4 regions of the Arthrobacter sp. E70 genome follow, and region 2 is predicted to be linked to each of the others. Evidence: predicted binding sites of a transcription regulator. Region 2 holds the regulator's gene; each other region holds the start of a gene.
The links. Region 2 encodes HrcA, which represses chaperone genes, less so after heat shock. Its sites were predicted from a motif close to TTNGCACTCGNNNNNNNCGAGTGCNAA; they were not measured.
Positions count from the first base shown of each region.

Region 1: the regulator HrcA is predicted to act here: its motif matches at 1,806-1,832, upstream of groES (co-chaperone GroES).
Region 3: the regulator HrcA is predicted to act here: its motif matches at 2,391-2,417, upstream of AC3IMC_RS19175 (FmdB family zinc ribbon protein).
Region 4: the regulator HrcA is predicted to act here: its motif matches at 2,642-2,668, upstream of groL (chaperonin GroEL).

Region 1 covers NZ_JBYQFR010000005.1:7,198-11,750, reverse strand. The annotation lists gene AC3IMC_RS07290 (shikimate 5-dehydrogenase) at 1-34, shown strand, start outside; gene AC3IMC_RS07285 (THUMP-like domain-containing protein) at 38-1,303, opposite strand; gene AC3IMC_RS07280 (hypothetical protein) at 1,357-1,737, shown strand; gene groES (co-chaperone GroES) at 1,989-2,282, shown strand; gene groL (chaperonin GroEL) at 2,362-3,972, shown strand; gene AC3IMC_RS07265 (dihydrofolate reductase family protein) at 4,088-4,553, opposite strand, start outside.
Region 2 covers NZ_JBYQFR010000002.1:95,188-99,740, reverse strand. The annotation lists gene hemW (radical SAM family heme chaperone HemW) at 1-615, shown strand, start outside; gene AC3IMC_RS02460 (DUF4870 domain-containing protein) at 689-1,099, opposite strand; gene AC3IMC_RS02455 (DUF3097 domain-containing protein) at 1,175-2,023, opposite strand; gene hrcA (heat-inducible transcriptional repressor HrcA) at 2,204-3,217, shown strand; gene dnaJ (molecular chaperone DnaJ) at 3,308-4,435, shown strand; gene AC3IMC_RS02440 (16S rRNA (uracil(1498)-N(3))-methyltransferase) at 4,438-4,553, shown strand, end outside.
Region 3 covers NZ_JBYQFR010000020.1:37,453-42,005, reverse strand. The annotation lists gene AC3IMC_RS19185 (AAA family ATPase) at 1-1,091, shown strand, start outside; gene AC3IMC_RS19180 (RcpC/CpaB family pilus assembly protein) at 1,120-1,872, opposite strand; gene AC3IMC_RS19175 (FmdB family zinc ribbon protein) at 2,066-2,335, opposite strand; gene AC3IMC_RS19170 (5-formyltetrahydrofolate cyclo-ligase) at 2,463-3,083, opposite strand; gene galU (UTP--glucose-1-phosphate uridylyltransferase GalU) at 3,195-4,100, shown strand; gene AC3IMC_RS19160 (GNAT family N-acetyltransferase) at 4,105-4,553, shown strand, end outside.
Region 4 covers NZ_JBYQFR010000015.1:7,486-12,038, reverse strand. The annotation lists gene AC3IMC_RS17105 (ABC transporter substrate-binding protein) at 1-727, shown strand, start outside; gene groL (chaperonin GroEL) at 831-2,465, opposite strand; gene AC3IMC_RS17095 (ABC transporter substrate-binding protein) at 2,753-4,054, opposite strand; gene AC3IMC_RS17090 (cold-shock protein) at 4,054-4,260, opposite strand; gene AC3IMC_RS17085 (LytR C-terminal domain-containing protein) at 4,418-4,553, opposite strand, start outside.

The DNA.
Region 1 (4,553 bases), on a different contig from region 2:
GCGGGCGGCCGAGGAGTTCATGCGCGCCCAGTAGGGGCTACACGGGTTCCACCACGACGGCTACCCGGTCCTCGCCGATGCGGGTCAGGACCAGGGTGGCCGTCTTGCCGCCCTTTTTGGCGTTTTTCCCGCCGTTCTTTCCGCCGGGCAGCAGTTGCTTCCGCAGTTCCTCCGGCGTCACCGCCGTGCCGCGTTTCTTGATGTCCAGCACGGTGATGCCCTCCTGCTTGACCCAGGCTTTGAGCGCCTTGACGTTGTACGGCATGACGTCCAGCACTTTGTAGGCCCTGGCGAACGGCGTGTCCCGCAGCTCCGGCGCGCAGATGTAGGCGATGTGCTCATCCACCAGGTGCCCGCCGAGTTCCAGCGCGACGTCGGCCACCAGGCCGGCCCGGATGACGGCGCCGTCGGGCTCATACAGGTAGCCTTCCACAGGGCCCACCGGGGCCTGCGGGCCTGCGCCGAAGTCCTCACCGCTGGTGAGTTCCGCGGGCCCTTGGGGGCCCAGGACCAGGGCGGCCCGCCGAACGCCGGGCCTGCGCACCGCGTTGAACCACAGCGTCACCTCGGTGACGTCGCCCGCCACGGACACCCACTGCGCCTCGCAGCCCTGGGGGACGGAGTCGTGCGGCATGCCGGGGCCCATCTTGACGCCCACGGCCTTGCCCTGCGCAGCCAGCGCCTCTACGAAGGACAGCGGCGGGGAGAAAGCCTCGGGGTCCCAGATCCGCTTGGTGCCGGAGGTGGAGGTGACGCGGCGCGCGGGGTCCAGCCAGACGCCGTCGATGCCGTCCAGCGGCACCGCCGCGGCGTCGGCGTGGACCACCGTGGCGTTGGGGAACGGAATGAGGTTCACCGTGGCGCAGGCCGCGGTGGTTTCATCCATTTCGACGGCGGTGACGGCCACGTCCAGGGAGGCCAGTGCCAGCGAGTCGGCGCCGAGGCCGCAGCCCAGGTCCGCCACGTGGCTGATCCCCGCGGCGGCGAACCGCTTGGCATGGTGCGCCGCCACATTCAGCCGTGTGGCCTGCTCCAGGCCGGCCTGGGTGAAGAGCATCTGGCGGGCGAACTCGCCGAACTTCGCCTCCGCCTTGGTCCGGAGCCGCGACTGCGTCAGGACCGCCGACACCAGCCCGGCCGGATGCCCGGCCTTCCGCAGGGCCGCATTGAGAGCAAAGGAGTCCCCGTCCCGGTAAGGGCCCAGGGACGCCAGCAAATCCCACCCTTCGGGGGTCAGCAGCGGTGCAATCTGGTCCTGTGCGGTCTGGTCCTGTCCAACCTGGTCATGGGGAGCGTGAGCCATGGGTTCCAGCCTAGTGGAGGAGCACGCACCGGGATGCCGATAGGGTTGACAGCATGGAAGAGAGCGCAGCCTCCGGGCCGTCCGGCGAACAGCAGCCCAGGACCCAGGGGTTCGCCAGGTACGCCCGCCCGGTGCTGATCGCCGCATCGGTGGTGGCCGTGGTCTGCGTCGCCCTGCTGGTGATTATCCTCCTCCTGGACACCTTCAACGCCACCGTCTATTCGGTGGGCGGCAACAACATCTCCGATGACACGCAGGAAGCCCGGGACATCCGCGGGCTGTACGACGGCGCGCGCGCAGGGAGCATCTTCTTCCTCGTCACCGCGGTGCTCGCCGCAGCGGCGGCCGGCTGGGTGCTCGTCCGCGGACGCAGCCAGGGCGGCGCCGGGGCCGACGGCGGCGAGGACGTCGGCTTCGACGACCTGGGCCGGTAGGAGCGCCGGTCCCGGGCCCCGCCGCCCGTCGTCGTGCGTTCCCGAACCCGTACGCCCACGACGAAACGTTGGCACTCGCCTTGACCGAGTGCTAACCCTTACATAGAGTCTTCATTAGCACTCTCCCTAGGAGGGTGCTAACACATGAAGAGCTGCCAGCCAGGCTGCTGCCGGCACCGCGACGACGGTTTGCCAGCTACGGCGGAAAGCTTTCCAGTCCACGAATTTGCTGACGAAAAGGAGAGGTCCGAGTGTCGGTCTCTATTAAGCCTCTTGAGGATCGTATTGTTGTCCGCCCGCTCGAAGCCGAGCAGACCACGGCTTCCGGCCTGGTCATCCCGGACTCCGCCCAGGAGAAGCCGCAGGAAGGCGAAGTTGTTGCAGTAGGCCCCGGCCGCTTCGAAGACGGCAACCGCGTTCCGGTCGACGTAGCCGTCGGCGACGTCGTCATCTACTCCAAGTACGGCGGAACCGAAGTCAAGACCGGCGGCACCGAGTACCTCGTGCTGTCCGCCCGCGACGTCCTGGCGATCGTCGTCAAGTAACTCTTTCGGATCCCCGTGCTGCCGGCCACGCTTATGCTGGCCGGCGGTGCGGGGTTTCTGTCTTTGAAAGGACAAAACCATGGCAAAGCAGCTTGCGTTTGACGACGCTGCCCGCCGGTCCCTCGAGGCCGGCATCGATAAGCTCGCCAACACCGTCAAGGTGACGCTCGGCCCCCGCGGCCGCAACGTCGTCCTGGACAAGAAGTGGGGCGCTCCCACCATCACCAACGACGGCGTCACGATCGCCCGCGAAGTGGAACTGGACGACCCCTACGAGAACCTTGGCGCGCAGCTGGCCAAGGAAGTAGCCACCAAGACCAACGATGTTGCCGGTGACGGCACCACCACCGCCACGGTCCTGGCCCAGGCCCTGGTCAAGGAGGGCCTGCGCAACGTGGCAGCCGGCGCTGCCCCCGGCCAGATCAAGCGCGGCATCGAGGTTGCGGTTGAGGCCGTCGCCGCCCGCCTGCTGGAGAACGCCCGCCCCGTCGAGGGCACCCAGGTGGCCAACGTTGCCGCCATCTCCGCCCAGAGCGACGAAATCGGCGAACTGCTCGCCGAGGCCTTCGGCAAGGTGGGCAAGGATGGTGTCATCACCATCGAGGAGTCCTCCACCACCCAGACCGAGCTGGTCCTCACCGAGGGCATGCAGTTCGACAAGGGCTACCTTTCCCCGTACTTCGTTACCGACGCGGAGCGCCAGGAAGCAGTCCTTGAGGACGCCCTCATTCTGATCAACCAGGGCAAGATCTCCTCCATCCAGGAATTCCTGCCGCTGCTGGAAAAGGCGCTGCAGGCTTCCAAGCCGCTGTTCATCATTGCTGAGGACGTCGAGGGCGAGGCACTGTCCACGCTGATCGTCAACCGCATCCGCGGCACCCTCAACGTTGTTGCCGTCAAGGCCCCCGGCTTCGGCGACCGCCGCAAGGCCATGCTGCAGGACATCGCCACCCTCACCGGTGCGCAGGTTGTGTCCCCCGAACTGGGCCTGAGCCTGGACACCGTTGGCCTGGAGGTGCTGGGTACCGCCCGCCGCATCACCGTCACCAAGGACAACACCACCATCGTGGACGGTGCCGGTTCGGCCGAGGACGTGTCCGCACGCGTTGCCCAGCTGCGCGCCGAGCTGACCCGCACCGACTCCGACTGGGACCGTGAAAAGCTCCAGGAGCGACTGGCCAAGCTGGCCGGCGGCATCGGCGTCATCAAGGTCGGCGCTGCTACCGAGGTTGAGCTGAAGGAAAAGAAGCACCGCATCGAGGACGCCGTGTCCTCCACCCGCGCTGCCCTCGAAGAAGGCATCGTGGCCGGCGGCGGTTCCGCCCTCATCCACGCCCTCAAGGCACTGGACGAGGACGCTGCCGTCAACGCGCTCGAAGGTGACGCCGCGGCTGCCGTCGGCATCGTCCGCCGCGCCCTCGTGCAGCCGCTGCGCTGGATCGCCCAGAACGCCGGCTTCGACGGCTACGTGGTCACCTCCAAGGTGGCGGACCTCGAAACCAACAACGGCTTCAACGCCAAGTCCGGCGAGTACGAGGACCTGATCGCGGCGGGCGTCATCGACCCCGTCAAGGTCACCCGTGCAGCCCTCCGCAACGCGGCCTCCATCGCCGCCCTGGTTCTCACCACCGAGACCCTGGTCGTGGAGAAGCCCGCCGATGAGGACGAGCACGCAGGCCACAGCCACTGACATCCCCGCCGTCTCCCTCACCTCGCTTCGCTCGGTCAGGGAACCCTGACGGCGTGGGCCCTGCAGTCGAAAAACCGGTCCAGCATCCGCTGGGCCGGTTTTTGTTTTCCGGACGCTACGTAGCGTCCATCTCCTGCGTCTGCACATCTCCGGCACGCTCGTATACCAGCGACACCGATCCCTTGGGGAAGCTGCGCGCGGGCTCGGTGAGGCGGAAGCTGGCAGGGACGGTTCCGGCATCGAAGAGGCGCTTGCCCTGGCCGAGGACCACCGGGTAGAGCCAGAGGTGGAGACGGTCCAGCACATCGGCCGCCAGCAGGGACCGGATCAGGGCGCCGCTGCCGAACATGTGCACCTGCTGGTACTGCTCCCGTAGCCTGCCCGCTGCCTCGGCGTCAGGGAGGACTGTGGTGCCGGCCCAGTCCGGGTCTGTCAGGGTGCTGGAGACAACGAACTTGGGCACCCGGTTGAGGGCGTCGCCGATCTCGCCGGACTGGTGCGGCCAGTAGGAGGCAAAGATGTCGTAGGTCTTCCGGCCAAGGAGCAGCGCATCGATCCGGCTGATCTCGGCGCCGATGGAG
Region 2 (4,553 bases):
TGGCGCCACTCGCTGGAGACGGCGCTGTCGTACCAGCCGGACCACATCAGCGCCTACGCGCTGATCGTTGAGGACGGCACCAAGCTGGCAGCACAGATGCGCCGGGGCGAAGTGCCGGGAATTGACGACGACGACCACGCCGACAAGTACGAACTCGCCGACCAGCTCATCACCGAAGCAGGGCTTGGCTGGTACGAGGTCAGCAACTGGGCGCGCACGCCGGAGCAGGCGTGCCGCCACAACCTCGCCTACTGGCGGGGAGACGACTGGTGGGGAATCGGCCCCGGCGCGCACTCCCACGTGGGCGGGGTCCGCTGGTGGAACGTCAAGCACCCTTCCGCCTATGCCAACCGCCTGTCCCAGGGACTATCGCCGGCAGCCGCCAGGGAGACCCTGGATCCGGAAACCCGGCGGCTGGAACGGGTGATGCTTGAGGCGCGCCTGCAGTCCGGACTGGAGGTCGCCGCGCTCAGCCCAGCGGGGCGCCAGGAGGTGGCCGGTCTCATCGCCGATGGACTGGTGGAACCTGCGGCTGCATTCCGCGGCCGGCTGGTCCTCACGCTGAAGGGCAGGCTCCTCGCGGACGCGGTGGTGCGGCGCATCCTGCCGGACTGATCCCCACCCGCACCCTAACCTCGCAAGCTCGGTCAGGGAATCCTGCGGATGTGGGCACCAAAGCCTTCTGCGGTTACTTGATCCAGCGCAGGTTGTAGGGGTAGCGGTGCGGCTGGCCGCGGTTCACGTGGATGCCGGCGGCCACCGAGAAGCAGGTAAGGGCGACCCAGATCAGTGTGGCGATCACGGCGAAGATGTTGCCGACCACGGGAACGAACACCAGGATGTTGGCCAGTACCGCGGCGATGGTGGGTGGCAGGCTGAAGTTCAGGGCCTCTTTGGATTCCTGTGCGGTGAAGGGGCCACGGTCCCGGAAAATCAGGTAGATCAGCAGTGCGGGAACACATCCCAGGATGCCGCCGAAATGCGCGAGGGTTGCCCATTGGCGGTCTTCGCTGGCCGTGAGCGGCAGGGCGTTGGCCGGCACGCCATGGTACTCGGAACGGCCCTGGCCGTCCCTGTGATCACGTGCGTTTTCTGCCACAGTCTGTTTCCTTCGGGGGTGCAAGTTGTGCTGACTACTACCAAGAATACTGGCTCTTGGGGCGGCGTCCGGCCTTCAGGGCACAGTGAGGAAGTCGATCACTTCCTCCACCCTGCCTAGCAGCGAGGGCTCGAGGTCTGCGTAGGTGCGTACAGCGCCCAACAGCTTCTGCCATCCGAGCCCGACGTCCTCTTTGGTTGCATGGGGCCAGCCAAAGGCTTTCAGGATCCCTGTCTTCCAGTCCTGGCCCCGGGGGACGGCGGGCCACCGGTCGATCCCCAGGACGGCTGGGCGGATGGCCTGCCAGACATCGATGTACGGGTGGCCGACAATCAGGACGTTCCCGGCGGCGCCGGGCGAGGCCATCACGGCGTCCGCGATGCGGGATTCCTTCGAATTGGGCACCAGGTGGTCCACCAGGACGCCGAGGCGCCTGGCCGGCCCGGGGCGGAAGTCGGCCACCGCTGCGGCAAGGTCGTCGATGCCGTGCAGGGGCTCGACGACGATGCCCTCCACGCGGAGGTCGTCTCCCCAGACTTTCTCCACGAGTTCGGCGTCGTGCTTGCCTTCCACCCAGATCCGGCTCGCCTTGGCCACCTGCGCACGCTGGCCTTCGACCCGTACGGATCCCGACGCCGTCCTGCCTGCGGGCACGCCCGCTGCGGCCCGGGGAGCCGGCGGCATCAGCCGGATGGCCTGGCCCTCCAGGAGGAACCCGAAGCCCAGCCGAAAGGAACGGGACTTGCCGCGCCGGTCCTCCAGCGCCACCACGTGCATGCCTCCGGATTTCTCCACGCGGGTCACGGCACCCACCCAGCCCGACTGGACGTCCTCAAGCACCATCCCGCGTTCAACAGGAACTTCGGGCAGCTCCGCGCGGGCAGGCGCGGACATGTCCCGGGGGCCCCAGTTCTGGTAATCCATGAATGTGGTCCGCCTCGCGCTTGGTAGTGGGCACCGGAGTTTCGCCCGGAGCGGTACCAATGCTAACAACGTGCCGCGGCATAATAGACTGTTAGCACTGAGGCATGTCGAGTGCTAAACCTTTGGTGGTGGCAGCATGCAGGCGGGGCGGACGCCCCGGACCATGGATGGAGGTGGAATGTGAGCGAGCCACGCAAGCTGGAGGTACTGCGGGCCATCGTGGAGGATTACGTCCACTCCCGCGAGCCGGTCGGTTCCAAGGCCCTGGTGGAGCGGCATCATCTCGGCGTCTCCAGCGCGACCATCCGCAACGACATGGCTGCCCTGGAGGATGAGGGCCTGATTACGGCGCCGCACACCAGCGCCGGGCGCATCCCCACAGACAAGGGCTACCGCCTGTTCGTGGACCAGATTTCTGCGGTCAAGCCACTCTCAGCCGCGGAGCGCCGGGCCATCCAGTCGCTGCTTGAGGGGTCCGACGACCTTGACGACGTGCTGGACCGTACCGTCCGTCTGCTTGCACAGCTCACTAACCAGGTGGCCGTAGTCCAGTACCCGCACCTGAGCCGGGCCCTGGTCCGCCACATCGAATTCGTCCTGCTTGCCCCGCGCAAGGTCTTGGTGGTCCTGATCGCCAACAGCGGCAAAGTGGAGCAACGGGTCATCGACGTCGGACAGGACCTCGGCGACGATGTGCTGGCGGCCCTGCGCACGCATTTCCTCGGCGCGCTGGCCGGCACGCCGCTGAGCCAGCTCACCCAGGCGCTTCCCGCCGTCGTTGCCGCGGCGGCCCCGTCGCAGCGGCAGGCGGCCCACGCGTTGGCCCACGGCCTTGAGGCCTTGGCGCACAACAGCCGGGAGGAACGGATGGTGATGGCAGGGACCGCCAACCTCGCCAGGTCCAACGTGGACTTCCCGCTCAGCATCGGGCCGGTGCTTGAGGCGCTGGAGGAGCAGGTGGTGATGCTGCGGCTGCTGAGCGAGATGGCCCAGGACCACCGTGGTGTGGCCGTCAGCATCGGGAGGGAAAACCCGTATGACGGCCTGGCAGAGGCCTCCGTTGTGGCCACGGGCTACGGTCCGGACAGTGCCGCGAAAGTCGGGATCCTCGGCCCCACGAGGATGGACTATCCCACCACGATGGCCGCGGTGAGGGCCGTGGCGCGTTACCTTTCCAGGATTCTGGGGCCCTGAGCCCATCCTGCCGGCCGCTGTTTGCTGCGGTGGACGGCCAGGGCCGGGCAGCCCCAGTACATGCAGTACAACAAGGAAGAGATACGAACTTTGAGCAGCCACTATGATGTCCTTGGAGTCTCGCCGGAGGCAACGGGAGAAGAGATCAAGAAGGCCTACCGCAAGCTGGCCCGCACCCTTCACCCGGACGTAAACCCCGGTGCGGACGCTGCCGAGCGCTTCAAGGCAGTAACTCACGCCTATGAGGTCCTCTCCGACCCCCAGAAGCGCCGTGTCTACGACACCACGGGCAACGAGAACGGGACGGACAACGGATTCGGCGGAGCCGGGTACGCGGGCCAGGGCTTTGCGTTCCAGGATATCTTCGACACCTTCTTCGGTGCCGGCGGCACGGCCGGCCCGGCATCCCGTGTGCGCCGGGGCCAGGACGCCCTGATCAGTGTCCGCATCGACCTGCGGGATGCTGTGTTCGGCGTCAACAAGAAGCTCGAAGTGGATACCGCCGTCGTCTGTCCCACCTGCGACGGATCCTGCTGCCGCCCGGGAACGCAGCCGGAGCGCTGTGACATCTGCGGCGGCAGCGGCCAGGTGCAGCGTGCAGTCCGCTCCATCCTGGGCCAGGTCATGACCGCAGCGCCCTGCGGTACCTGTGAAGGATTTGGCACCGTCATCAAAGATCCGTGCAACGAATGCAGTGGCCAGGGCCGCATCCGCAGCCGGCGTTCGCTGACCATCAAGGTCCCCGCCGGCGTGGCCACCGGAACGCGCATCCAGCTCGCCGGGCAGGGTGAAGCCGGCCCTGCCGGCGGTCCCGCCGGTGACCTTTACGTGGAAATCCGCGTCAACAACGACGCCACCTACGTCAGGGAAGGCGACGACCTGCACGCCACCTTGCATATCCCCATGACAGCCGCGGCCCTGGGCACGGACGTCAGCCTGGAAACCTTCGACGGCACACAGGAGATCGACGTCAAACCCGGGACCCAGTCCGGGGAGATCATCACCCTGCGCGGCCTGGGGGTCACCCACCTGCGCGGGTACGGCCGCGGCGACCTGAAAGTCCACCTCCAGGTGGACACGCCGGCCAAACTGGATTCGCAGCAGGAGGACCTCCTGCGGCAGCTTGCCAAGCTGCGCGGTGAGCAGATCACCGAGGGCAAGCTCGCTGCCAGCGGCGGCATGTTCGCCAAGCTCCGGGACCGGCTCGGTAACCTGTAGCGGTGAGCAACCCCGTCTTCTTTACCGCCGCAGGCTCCCTGGACGGCACGGTCCCGGGCGGACTGTTTGTCCTCGAAGGGCCGGAGGCGCGGCACGCGGTCACCGTCAAGCGGCTTGG
Region 3 (4,553 bases), on a different contig from region 2:
TGGAGCGCGCGCAGGGCCTGGTCCGGGACCATGTGATCTTCTCGCCAGGCTTCGGCCGCACTCCCCACGGCCGGGCGCTGCACAGCTTCGGGCCGCTCTCGGCGGAAGGCGGCAGGGAGAAGTTTGCATTGGCCATGACCCGCGCCAGGCGGTCCATGCATGTGCTGACGTGCTTCCGGCCGGAAGACCTGGACCATACCCGCCTGACACATGGAGCCGTGGACCTCTACGCGCTGCTGAACCGGGAAATTTCCGGCAACACGGACCTCGGTACGCCGGCTTCCCGTGCGGCTGCCAGCGAGCAGGCGCTTGGGGCTGATCCGCTGGTGGCAGACCTGGGAGACCGGCTGCGGGCACGCGGCGCCAGGGTGTGGCACCAGTACGACGGCGCCATTGACGTTGTTGCCGCGGCCGACCCCCTGAGCACCATGGGCCAGGACGACGCTGACCTTCCCTGGCCAGTGGCGATCGAGTCTGACGGCACCGAGCAGTACCGCACCATGAGCGTGCGGGAACGGAGCCGGCTCCGCCCGCAGTTGCTGGAACGGCTGGGGTGGCGGTACATGCCGCTGTGGACCATCGAGGTTTTCACCGATCCCTCGGCCTGCGCCGACCGGATCGCCGGGTACCTTGGCTTGGAAAAAGTCGTGCTCCCGGGCCGGACCACGACGTCGGGCGGCTTCCTTGACGACGACGTCGACCAGGCGCTCAATGGTATCGATACGCCCTCCGCCGGTGCCGTCTACCTGACCAGGCACCGTGCTGGCCAGGACGGTGCTGGCCATGATGGTGCAAGTCCAAGCAAGCCAGGCCAGGACAGTGCAGCCAAGGACAACGCCAAAGAGTCATCACAGGAAGAGTCATCACAGGAAGAGACGTCGCAGGAAGACATGAAGCAGGAAGATAACTCCCAGGACGGCGCAACTGCTGAGGCTGCCGGTCCGGCCGGCGCCGCATCCCGAGGCCCTGTCCCGGTGTCCGGCGGCATCCTGCCCACCAAGGCCGCAGAAGACGACGCCCGCAGCTGGGGTGACCGGGATGACGACCACGATGCCTGGCTGAAGGAGCAGAAGCCGCCGCACTGGGGCTGACCAGGACGCCGGCGGGCGCGCCGGCAGCTTACGGTGGTCCTACCAGGACAAAGAACAGCCTGCCCTGAGTTGACGCTCCGGCGAGACGGGCTGCCTGCTCGCGGCCTGCTGCCACAACGATCAGGCCATCCGTCTCGGTGGTGCCCAGCCACTGTCCGCTTTGCCCGCCTTTGTTCGAGGTCCACAGCACGGGGACCGCCGAGGCCAGCACTTCTGACGGTCCCTGCTGGTCGAATCCATTGGCCGATGTGAGGACAACATTCACCAGCTGGCCCGGAGCGACCAGCTGGGTGGACGAGGCATCGGCCATCCTTAAGGGGACAGCCGCCGAACCCGGCGGGGTCCCTGTCAGGAGCCCGGGACCAAGCAGTTGCGCGTCGGTGAGGAGCTGACCCTTTCGCAACGGGGCCGCCAACTGCTTGCCTGCTGCGGTGCCTGGATCGTGGAGAAAGCCTTCGGCAACTACCCCGGGCGGCACGCGCACGGGCGCCAGGTCCGATGCGGCGAGGGCGGTCCCGGCCGGCAGGTCACGGGCAGCGGCGAGTGCCGCAACGGTGGCCACAGGGGCCGGGGTCAGCTGTTGGACGGTCAAGGATGCGGCGGCGCAGAGCAGCAAAGCCGCGGCGAGGCGCCTGTTCCGGCTCAGCCATGCGGCGAAGCGGACTGGCAGGCGCCTGTTCGGGGGGCGCGAGCGGCTGGACGGACGGGAGTTGCCGGTCAGGCGTGGATTACCGGCAATGCGGGAGTTGCCGCGGCGGACACGGAACGGATGAGCAGGCATGAGCCCACGCTAGTGCCGGGCGAAAGAGGCTGGACAGGTCGGACGCCGGCTATGTGGACAATAGTGCCGCAGGGCGGGCAACGCTCCCGGTGCGTTTCCGCCAAGGCAAAATGGTGCCCGAAAGCACCGCTGCCGACACGAAGGCGGCCCGGCGCTGGAATGCGCCTGGCCGCCGTCGGCATCGCGGAGGGGGCTAGCTTGCTGCAGCCGCCGGGGCCGGGGCCGGGGTTGCAGCTGGAGCTGCCGGGGCCGCCGCTGGGGCGGGGGAGACGGAACTCCCCTTCGTGTCGCGGGAGTCGGTGCGGTAGAAGCCCGAGCCCTTGAAGACGACGCCAACGCTGTTGAACTTCTTGCGCAGCGTCCCGTTGCACTCAGGGCATGACGTCAGGCTGCTGTCCGAGAACGACTGGACGATGTCGAAGGCGTGGCCGCAATCCTTGCAGGCGTAAGCATATGTTGGCACTGGTGCTCCTCCTCTTGGGCAAACGAGAGGTCCCGTGCTGCCACGTGGTGAACCGTTAGCAGTCGCAGGGCCTGAGTGCCAATTCTAGCATCCTCCGTGCCCGGGAGGGGCCTGGCCCGGCCGCCGCTCAGGCGCCCCCGTTCAAGTGCCGGAGCCCGGACGGGAGGAGGACTGCCGGGACCGGCCGGTCGAATTCTTCCGCGGGAATCCTGCCCTCAGGCAGCAGTTCCTCGTCGTAGATCACGGCGGCCAGCGGGATGTCCTTCCCGGCCGTCGCCAGGTGCCCCAGGAACTTGTCGTAGTAGCCGCCGCCCTGGCCGATCCTGTTGCCCGCGAGGTCCACTGCCGTCGCCGGTATGAAGAGCGCCTGGGCCTCGCCGGCCACGTCAGGCCCATGCCGGGGACCGTCCGGTTCCAGGATGGGCGCGTACTTGCTGCGCGAGAAGCCCACTTCCGGCGTCCAGAACACCCAGCTCAATTCCCGGCCCGGTTCGCACACCGGAAGGAGGACCTTGTGGCCGCTGGCGTGCAGGGCGGCGATCAACGGCAGGGTGGGAGGTTCCTTGCCCACGCCGAGATAGACGCACACCGTTGCGGGACGCCCGCCGGTTACAGACCCTGCCCATGCTTCGCCATGCAGTGCCAGCCCCGCGCCCGCGGACTCGAGTTGCCCCGGGGTTAGGGTGGCCCGGCGCCGTCGGTGCGCGGCACGGATGCCGTCCTTGATGGTGTTCGACTCCTGCAGCATGGTGTCCTTCCTGCTCTGCCCGCCGGCTGACGGCTTGTGGCGGGCCGCCGTGGACCTGCCTGGGCTTTCGATAGTTACGGAAATGCTTGACGCTGACGTTAGATTAGTCCGGTGACTACCAGTAACCCGAGGGTCCGCAAAGCCGTCATCCCTGCAGCCGGCCTGGGTACCAGGTTCCTGCCCGCCACTAAAGCCATGCCGAAGGAAATGCTTCCTGTCGTTGACAAGCCTGCCATCCAGTACGTGGTGGAGGAAGCCGTCAACGTTGGCCTCAACGACGTCCTGATGATCACCGGCCGCAATAAACGGGCGCTCGAAGACCATTTTGACCGTGTGCCATCACTTGAGTCGATGCTGGCGGAGAAGGGTGACACCGCGAAGCTGGAAGCCATCCAGGCCGCCAGCAAGCTCGGCGATATCCACTATGTCCGGCAGGGTGACCCCCTGGGCCTGGGCCACGCCGTCCTCCGGGCCAGGCAGCACGTGGGGGAGGAAGCCTTCGCGGTCCTGCTCGGGGACGACCTCATCGACCCCCGCGACGAACTCCTCAGCACGATGATCGATGTCCAGGCCAGGACCGGAGGTTCCGTCGTGGCGCTGATCGAAGTGGAACCCTCGCAGATCAGCGCTTATGGCTGTGCTGACGTTGAGGAGTTCGACGGCGAAGGCTACGTCCGCGTGAACCGGCTGGTGGAGAAACCCTCTCCGGAGGAAGCGCCGTCCAACCTGGCCCTGATCGGGCGATACGTCCTGCACCCCGCTGTTTTCAATGTCCTCGAAAAGACGGAACCGGGACGCGGCGGCGAAATCCAGCTCACTGACGCCTTGCAGGAACTGGCATCCGGCGAGGGGGAGGGTTACGGGGTCTACGGCGTGGTGTTCCGTGGCCGCCGCTACGACACAGGCGACAAGCTCAGCTACCTCCAGGCCTGCATCCAGCTTGCCGTCGACAGCGATGACCTGGGCCCGGGGCTTCGGGAATGGCTGCCCGGATTCGCTGCCGGCCTGTCCGGGTAACGCCGTGCGCGCTGGTCCCATCTGGCCCGTCACGCTGGAGTGCGGCGACCTCGTCCTGCGGCCCATCAGGTACCGGGACAAGAAGGAGTGGACCGAGGTGCGGTCCCGCAACAGCGAGTGGCTGGCACCCTGGGAGGCCTCCAATCCAGAGCCGGGCGGCGGGCTACCGGATTACCGTCACATGGTCCGCTCGCTCAACGCGCAGGCTGCCCAGGGTACGGCGCTGCCGTTCCTGATCACGGAGTGGACGCCAGGACACAGGAACCCGGTCATCGTCGGCCAGTTGACCGTGTCGTCCATTGTCTGGGGCTCGGCGATGATGGCCACCCTGGGCTACTGGGTGGACAAGGCACGGGCCGGCCGGGGCATAGCTCCCACCTCCGTTGCACTGGTCACCGACCACTGCTTCCGCACCCTCGGCCTGCACCGGATGGAAATCAACATCCGCCCCGA
Region 4 (4,553 bases), on a different contig from region 2:
TGGAGCCGCCTATGGCAGCAACGAGGCGGACCTCATTATCTGGCTGCGCCAGCACGGCGAGAATCTCTACTCCCCGGAGGGCAAGCTCGACTTTGACACCGCAACGGCCGCGTCGTTCTGGGAACGGCTCAAGGAGCAGCGTGACTCCAAGGCCAGCCCGCCGGCGAATGTGGCCACGGAAGACTCGGGGGCGAGCCTCGAACAGAGCCTGTTCGGCACCAACCGCGTCGGCATGGCCTGGTGGTGGACCAACCAGCTCGGCTCGCTCCAGTCCACTACGGGAAGCAGCATCAAGATGCTGCGGGCTCCAAGCACCGAAGGCGCATCGGCCAGCAACGGAATGTACTACAAACCCACCATGTTCTGGTCCGCGTCCTCACGTTCCAAGCACCCTGCACAGGCCGCTGAGTTCATCAACTACCTCACCAACAGCCCGGAAGCCGGCGCCATCCTGATGACGGACAGGGGCGTTCCCACGAATGCCGAGATCGTCAGCGGCATCACCGCCTCATTGAAGCCGGCCGATACAACCGTTGTTGGCTTCCTCAAGGACATCGCCCCTGACATCAAGGACGCGCCGCCGGTGCCGCCGGTGGGTGCCGGCAGCGTCCAGAACGTCATCAAGCGCTACACCGACGAGGTGCTGTACGACCGGCTGACGCCGCAGGCAGCGGCGGAAGCATTCAAGAAGGAAGTCCAGGGGATGCTGGATTCAGCACGGAAGTAGCCGCCCGCCCTGGAACAAAATGCGTCCTGGAACAAAAAATGCGGCCCCCTCCATGGAGGGGGCCGCATTTTCATGTGTGCAGGGCAGGACCCGGCAGGAGGGCCTAGAAGCCGCCCATGCCGCCCATGCCACCCATGTCGTCGCCGCCTGCGGGGGCAGCGGCCTTCTCCGGCTTGTCAGCAACCACTGCTTCGGTGGTCAGGAACAGGCCGGCGATGGAAGCCGCGTTCTGCAGGGCAGAGCGGGTCACCTTGACGGGGTCGTTGACGCCAGCGGCCAGCAGGTCGGTGTATTCACCGGTGGCTGCGTTCAGGCCGTGGCCTGCGGGCAGGCCGCGGACCTTGTCGACGACGACACCCGGCTCCATGCCTGCGTTGAAGGCAATCTGCTTCAGCGGAGCGTCGATGGCGACGCGGACGATGTTCGCGCCGGTTGCTTCGTCACCGGACAGCTGCAGGTTGGCGAACGCCTTGGCACCGGCCTGGATCAGGGCCACGCCACCGCCGGCGACGATGCCTTCTTCCACAGCAGCCTTGGCGTTGCGGACTGCATCCTCGATGCGGTGCTTGCGCTCCTTGAGCTCAACCTCGGTGGCCGCACCGGCCTTGATGACTGCAACACCGCCGGCCAGCTTGGCCAGCCGCTCCTGCAGCTTCTCGCGGTCGTAGTCGGAGTCGGAGTTCTCGATCTCGGCGCGGATCTGGGACACGCGGCCGGCGATCTGGTCGGCGTCGCCTGCACCTTCGACGATGGTGGTCTCGTCCTTGGTGACGACAACCTTGCGTGCCTGGCCCAGGAGTTCCAGTCCGGCGTTCTCCAGCTTGAGGCCAACCTCTTCGGAGATGACCTGGCCGCCGGTGAGCACGGCGATGTCGGCCAGCTGCGCCTTGCGGCGGTCACCGAAGCCCGGGGCCTTGACGGCGACGGACTTGAAGGTGCCGCGGATCTTGTTGACGATCAGGGTGGCCAGGGCCTCGCCTTCGATGTCCTCGGCGATGATCAGCAGCGGCTTGTTGGACTGCATGACCTTTTCCAGGACAGCAACCAGTTCCTTGACGTTGGAGATCTTGGAGTTGACGATCAGGATGTACGGGTCCTCGAGGACCGTTTCCTGGCGCTCTGCGTCCGTGACGAAGTAAGCGGAGATGTAGCCCTTGTCGAAGCGCATGCCTTCGGTGAGCTCAAGCTCCAGGCCGAAGGTGTTGGACTCCTCGACCGTGATGACGCCTTCCTTGCCCACCTTGTCGAGGGCTTCGGCGATGAGGGCACCGATTTCGTCGTCGCCGGCGGAGATGGACGCCGTGGCGGCGATCTCTTCCTTGGTTTCGATTTCCTTGGCGGAGTTCAGCAGTTCGGCGGTGACAGCGTCAACAGCCTTCTCGATGCCGCGCTTGAGGGACAGCGGGTCGGCGCCGGCGGCAACGTTGCGCAGGCCTTCCTTGACCAGGGCCTGGGCCAGCACGGTTGCCGTGGTGGTACCGTCGCCTGCGACGTCGTCGGTCTTCTTGGCAACTTCCTTGACCAGCTCAGCGCCGATCTTCTCGTAGGGATCGTCCAGCTCGATCTCCTTGGCGATGGACACACCATCGTTGGTGATCGTGGGGGCGCCCCACTTCTTTTCGAGGACGACGTTGCGTCCACGCGGGCCGAGGGTGACCTTAACGGCGTCGGCGAGGGTGTTCAGGCCACGCTCAAGGCCGCGGCGTGCCTCTTCATCAAATGCAATGATCTTGGCCATAACGGCAGTAGTCCTTTCGGGACAGTCGTTAAGAATGAACCTTCGCTGCAGTGCCCGCGACGGACGATCCTTTGACGTCGGCCTCTGTATGCCTCCGGGCAGGGATCTCACTGAAGTGAGGTGTTTCCTTCGCTCCTCGACCGGTGCCCGCTCCGCCGGCCGGAACCAGGCTTTGCTTAGCAGTCGGTGCGTCAGAGTGCTAAGTCAATAATTAGCACTCCCCAGGTGAGAGTGCAAGCGATAAGGCGGTGCCGCGGCCTCTGGCGGGGCAGCTTCGCTATGGGCGATCAGCCCGCATGTCCTGCCGTCTCGTGGCCGGTGGGGGCGGGGTTGTTGTCCGCGCCGTAGGTGTAGACGGTGAAGGTTGCTGTGGTGATGTCGCCGTGGGCATCAAACGCGACCGGCCCGGACTCGCCGTCGTAATCTACCGCCGAGCCGGCGGCAAGGCCGGACAGGCACTCTTTGTACGCGCGGCACGGGGCGGATGGCTGCGCCGTGCCTGCTGCCGCAGCCCCGCGCGGTGTCGATGCGCCGTCTGAGGTAGCTCCGCCCGAGACGGCGACCAGGTTGGCCGCGATGGACCGCCCGGCATCGTCCTGGGCACGGGCCGCGGCGAGGGCCGCGAGGGTTACGGCGTCATACGTTTCCGCGGCGTAGGACACGTCCTTCAGGGACTTGTCAACGTCGAGCAGCCTCCCCTGGAACGCGGCAGTGGGAAGCTGGCCCGGGACCACTGCCCGTGCCCCGTCGAGTGCGCGTGAGCCGAGCCGGGACCCGTAACGCCCGAAGGCGCCGTCGCTGAGGAGGATCCTGGACCCGTTCAGGCCGGCGTTGCTCAGTTCCGCCAGGGCGCCCTGCGCCCCCTCGCGTGCTACCAGGACGACGGCATCGGGGTTGGCCTTGCCTGCCGCAGTTGCGGCAGGTGCGGCGTTGCCTGGTTTGAAGACGCCGCCCGGCAGGACTGTCAGCCCGGACTGCCGGGCTGCTTCGGTCACGGCGGCCGCGAGGTCTTTTCCATAGGCGCCGTCCTGGGACACCACGCTGATGGAGGCAGCGCCGGCGTCCTTGGCCAGTTTGGCCAGCACCGGCCCCTGGGCGACATCGGCCGCCGCGGTCCGGAAGTAGTACCCTCCGCTGTCGATCCCGGTCAGGGCGGCCGCAGTGTTGGCCGGCGAGATCAGCGGTGTCCGGGCCCGGGAAAGCACCTCGACGGCGGCGGAGGCATGGCTGGAGTCGGTGGGACCGATCACCACATCCGCCTTGGCCGCCACCAGGGCGCGGGCCTGCCCGGACGTGTCCTGGTCCTGGTTGACGGGCAGCAGTTCCACCGGCCGGCCCTTGTGGCCGCCTGCCGCATTAATGTCCTGGACCGCCAGCTTGGCGGCGGCAAGCTGGGGCGCGTTGAGGAAGGCGTTGCCGCCGGTGTTGTCCAGTATCAGGCCTACGCGGAGGATGCCGTCACCGGAGGCCTCCACCTGTTCAACCCGGGCATTGCCGCTCGTACCGGCGCAGCCCGTGAGTGCGAGAAGAACGGCCAGCGCGAGGGTGCCTGCCACCCGGGAAAAGGCAGCGGAGCGGAGGACCGGCATCACTGCGCGGGCCGGACGTTTTCCGCCTGCGGGCCTTTTTCGCCTTCGCCCACTTCCAGCTCCACCCGCTGGCCCTCGTCGAGTGCCCGGTAGCCCTCGCCCAGGATGGCTGACCAGTGGACGAAAATGTCATCCCCCGAGCCGTCAACGGTGATGAAGCCGTAGCCCTTTTCGGCGTTGAACCATTTGACGGTTCCCAGTGCCATAATGAACAACTCTTTCCGTTGGGACCGGGCGGGTCCGTGCTGTTGGGTGCAGTCCGGCCGGGCCGGCTGAAAGCCACTCTAGCCAATACCGGCGCCCGCCACGGGCCCGCACCATAATCGGTCGGCGAACGTTATGCAGGCGTGACTGGAGCTGCGGCTACCGGTACCCGGGGCCGAGCACCACCACCAGGGGCGACTGGAATTCGGAGCTGTTCACCACGGTGGGAACGTTCAGCAATGCTGCCAGCTCCTGGGCGCTTGCCAGCTGCCCTTCGCCGGCGTAGAACACCACG